Regions from separate parts of the Bacillus sp. T-10(2022) genome, predicted to be linked through region 1. Evidence: riboswitches for the same ligand, from Rfam matches in the RefSeq annotation. Region 1 holds a riboswitch; the other holds the start of a gene.

Region 1 (2,192 bases):
ATAAAAGAAAGAAGGGAGCCCCCTTCTTCCAAATTCCCCTTCCGATCATGCCCGATATTTCTCCGTTAACGTATCCATCGTAATCCCGCTTGGCTGATATAATATTTTCACTTGCGAAATGACATTCGGCGATCCTATTTCAATCATTCTTACATTCATTTTTTCTATCACGGCAAAAAGTTCGGAAAGCTCGCCCTCCATTGTCGTTTCAAGCGGGTGAACCTCATACTTGACACCTGATTCTTCAATGATCTTGATTGCTTCATCGACCATAGGGATGACATTTTTCCCTTTAGGGATAATTTGTATACTAATTAATGAATTGGCCATTGTATTTCCTCCTATTTTGGTAAAAATTCATTGGTAAATGCCTTTTCAGGATCGAAATCACCTTCAAGAAGCTTGTTTTCAGTCATCCAATCACTGTAATTCTTCCAGATTTCCAGTTTTTGTTCACCCCAACGCGGAGCATCATCCTGATACTTGGCTGCAAGCCACTCCTGGCTTTTCTTAACTAGTTTTGCATCAAGATCCGGCGCAGACTTAATTAACATGTCTGCTGCATCAGCAGGATTCTTAATCGCAAACTGGTACCCTTTCGATGCTGCATGAACGAATGCTTTAACAGTTTCGGGATCTTCTTTTATCATCTTTTCATTTGTAGTCAAAACAGGCGTATAGTAATCAAGCTTATCTGAGTATTCGGTTAAGTAAACCATATTAAGCTTTTCATTTCGCAACTCAGCCTCAATGCCTGTCCATCCATAATAAATCCAGGCAAAATCTATATCCCTTTTAACCGAAGTGAAAAAATCCATGTCTCCTGTATTGACTATATCCACTTCATTTACATCCGCATTTTCTTTTTTCATTAGTGAATCAATAATGGCCTTTTCAACCGGAGACCCCCAGCCACCATACGTTTTCCCTTCAAAATCCTTGGGAGTTTTAATGTTCTTTGCCTCAGGGGAAGCGAATCCAGAGGTATTATGCTGGATGACGGCAGCAACCGAAACAATCGGCACGCCCTGCACGCGGGCCTGCGTTATGCCCTCCTGGTAGCTCACGCCAAATTCAGATTTTCCTGAAGCGACAAGCTTATCCGCTCCAGCTTCACCTGGCATGATAATTTCCACATCAAGACCTTGGTCTTTAAAATAACCTTTTTCCTTGGCTACATACAATCCTGTATGGTTTGTATTCGGTGTCCAATCGAGCACGACCGATACCTTTTTTAATTCTTCATTTTTAGATGCTTCTTCTTTTTCATTAGTTCCGCCTGCACCGCATCCAGCCAAAAGGAACAACGAAGTTAACAGTGGTAAGAATTTATTCAAGTCATTATCCTCCTACACATCTTATAAGATCCATATGCCGGAACCATAATGGGGCTCCAGGTTCTATTCAAATACTGGATAAAAAAGCAAAAAACGCCCGAAGATGAATTCGGACGTTAACATACAAAACAGAAAATCAGTAATAATATGTTCCCTCCGCTGGCATCATCCAGATCAGGTTCAAAGAGTCAGCATCTAAAGGATGCAATCTCAGCCAGCAGTACTGGCCCCCCTACATTTCTCGCACATATGAACTTTTCTCTCTCATTATATCAATTCATAGGGAAAAAGGAATACTAATTTGCTTCTTCTCACTAATTGGAAAGGTATTCCTGGCACTTTAGGATTTCTTGCAAAACATCTTTTGGAACGAAAATCATTGAAAGCAAAATAATTCTGCCTCTTTCCTTTCTAATCATTCTTGGCTGCAACGGTGGCGGACACTTATCAAATAGTCATTTCTTTGCAAGCATTCATATAATGAGCATTACCTGTAGACATTTTTGTTTACCGGTTTTATTAAACCCTTAATTTCATAAGCAAAAGGTGGATATGATCATGATAAAGATTAATCACAAATGGTTAGATGTCAGTCAAATCCAACCAGGTACAGCATCTGCCAAATCACTTGAAACTCTTCAATGCTTGGCGGAAGATTCTAACGTTTTTGAATACCGGAACTTTGGGGATTTTAATTTCGAGATACAGCTGAGGAACCGAGTCATAGAGGCAGCTATTGCGTTGGATAAAAGTGGTCCGGAATTTTCCACACTTGAGGAATCTCAATCCAATCAAAAATATTGGCACCTTTCAAAGGATGGCACCTTTACCCTTCAGCCAGGGATTCTCCCTCAT
Region 2 (2,192 bases), 2.6 Mb from region 1:
CAACGTCAGTTTCTTGATGGGATTCATCATCATGTCTGCGACCTACAGCGGCCAATCCTGCTCATTTTGAACCATATCCCAGAATAAATATTCATATCGGGAAGTAACCAAAAAGTGCTTTTCTAATCTAAGAAGTTCCTTTTCTGGCATGCCTTCCGTCAATTCTTCCAACAATGCGATCAGCCACTTGTGTGCTTCCCCGAATTCAGGTGATGAATAGGACCTTATCCAATCTGCGTAGCGATTGTTTTCCAATGCTGCTCCATTTTGTTCTTTTAGTAGCAAACCGATTTCATAATAATCCCAAGCGCAGGGCAGGAGACAGGCGATCAAGTCTGCCAAAGTCCCATGCTGAGCTGCATTTAGCATGTAACCTGTATAGGCTAGAGTGGTGGGAGTAGGTTCTGTTTCTTCCAATTCCTTGGCACTGATCCCGAATTCGGAAGCATATTGCCGATGGATATCCATTTCCACTTGAAGGGTTTCATTTAAAATGCTCGCAAACTTTGCCATGGTTTCGATGTTATGAGCTTTGATGACACCTAAAGCAAAGAGCTTGGAATAATCCATGAGATAGATATAGTCCTGCTTCAGGTAATAGGCAAATTTCTTTTCAGGAAGCGTGCCGTTTCCAATTGCCTGGACAAAGGGATGTGAATGGTTCCTTTTCCAAATCTCTTTTGCCCGTGCATGAAGTCTATCACTGAATGTTTCTGTTTTAATATTCTCCATTGTTCATCCTCCTTTAGAATGGTTCCCGTTGATAATGAAAAACCCCGTTCCTGAATACGGAACGGGGTAGATGGATATAGTCTGTAAATGGACGATATCATCCACTTCCCTCCGCCGGTATGAGCCGGTTCAGGTTCAAAGGGTCCGGAACTATTTCCATCTCAGTCTTAAAAAAGACTCCCCTAGTGGTGTGAATTGTATGTAATTACTGACATCATATCAGAAAGACAAGAAAATGCAACCCGTATTTGAAGAGAGAGCACATTATGTCCAGGAAAAAAGGGAGAACCAGGTAATTGACTTTTGATGATTATTAGGATAGAATCATTTCTACATCATTTATATATCGAATTCTTATCCAGAGAGGTGGAGGGACTTGGCCCAAAGAAACCTCGGCAGCGGACCCGTTTTGGGAACTGTGCTAAATCCAACAAGCATATGCTTGGAAGATAAGAAGAGCCGTACGGACACTGTCAGCCTCTTCTTGAATTAGAAGGGGCTTTTATTTTTGGAAATAACGTTTAGTGACATAATAGAAAAGGTATATATAATTTGGTGAAAATCAAACAAGTTGATAAAGTTAGCTAACTAGAAGCAGGCTCTAGGATGACTAGGAAAGGAGCCATTTACATGGCAGAATTATTTAAGAGGATTGAACAGAGGAAGGCAAAGCTCATTGAAGAGCTATTGGCCAATGGAGTATACAAAACCTCTGATGAAAGGCACCTTTATGATGCCCCATTAAAAGTGCTCGAAGATGAATATAGGATTGTTATAAATAGACCTAATAACGAGTCACCTTCTGAATGGATGACATAGTAAGCGATGGACTATATTTTGGGTTCTTGGATAAGGGATATGATGTAAGCATTCACAGTCTACACTAGTGGATGCTTTTTTGGGTTTAATAGAAAATGACATAAAATATACATAATTAAGAATGAAGTAGGTGTTTTGTCACATTTGACCTATAAAATAACACATTTTATTTCTGGAAAATAGTTGATTTTGACTAGTAGTTTCATTATGATGAAAGTGTAAAAAATTGAATAAATGGGAGGTGTCATATAATGCCTTGCCGTAAGGTAACTATAGAAAGAATTGAAGAAAAGAGACAGGAAATGTTCAAATTAGCAGCAAGTTACGGCTTAACAAGTCTGCTAACTGTTCAAGCAAGTCAAGAATTGGATACGCTATTAAATGCGTTAGCAAGTAAAAGAGAGTCTGAATATTTTTCCCTCCAAAAAGCATATCGTTATTTTTAAATTAGCCAATTCGACCTGTATTAATTTGAAAAAGCTACTGCTCAAGGCAATAGCTCTAAAGAATTATATTAAATATCAACACGTTTACCGAGAATGATTAAATCCCGCTCAATGCCATCCAGCTCGGCAACTTGAGGTAAATGTGCCCATTCTTCAAACCCGAATTTGGAAAAAAGCTTAAGGCTCGGTATATTG

The links. Region 1 has a riboswitch for thiamine pyrophosphate ahead of OSJ91_RS20445 (ABC transporter substrate-binding protein). Riboswitches for the same ligand answer to the same signal wherever they lie in the genome.
Region 2: linked by a shared signal. The riboswitch ahead of tenA (thiaminase II) and the one ahead of OSJ91_RS20445 (ABC transporter substrate-binding protein) in region 1 are both predicted to bind thiamine pyrophosphate.

The regions. Positions count from the first base shown of each region.
Region 1 covers NZ_CP113518.1:4,181,685-4,183,876, forward strand. Annotated here, with positions in the region: gene OSJ91_RS20435 (ABC transporter permease) at 1-49, opposite strand, end outside; gene OSJ91_RS20440 (thiamine-binding protein) at 46-330, opposite strand; gene OSJ91_RS20445 (ABC transporter substrate-binding protein) at 342-1,337, opposite strand; TPP riboswitch at 1,472-1,581, opposite strand; gene OSJ91_RS20450 (protein-glutamine gamma-glutamyltransferase) at 1,896-2,192, shown strand, end outside.
Region 2 covers NZ_CP113518.1:1,595,837-1,598,028, forward strand. Annotated here, with positions in the region: gene thiW (energy coupling factor transporter S component ThiW) at 1-27, opposite strand, end outside; gene tenA (thiaminase II) at 43-732, opposite strand; TPP riboswitch at 822-926, opposite strand; SAM riboswitch class I at 1,084-1,188, shown strand; gene OSJ91_RS07835 (Fur-regulated basic protein FbpA) at 1,363-1,551, shown strand; gene OSJ91_RS07840 (aspartyl-phosphate phosphatase Spo0E family protein) at 1,803-1,997, shown strand; gene OSJ91_RS07845 (GNAT family N-acetyltransferase) at 2,066-2,192, opposite strand, start outside.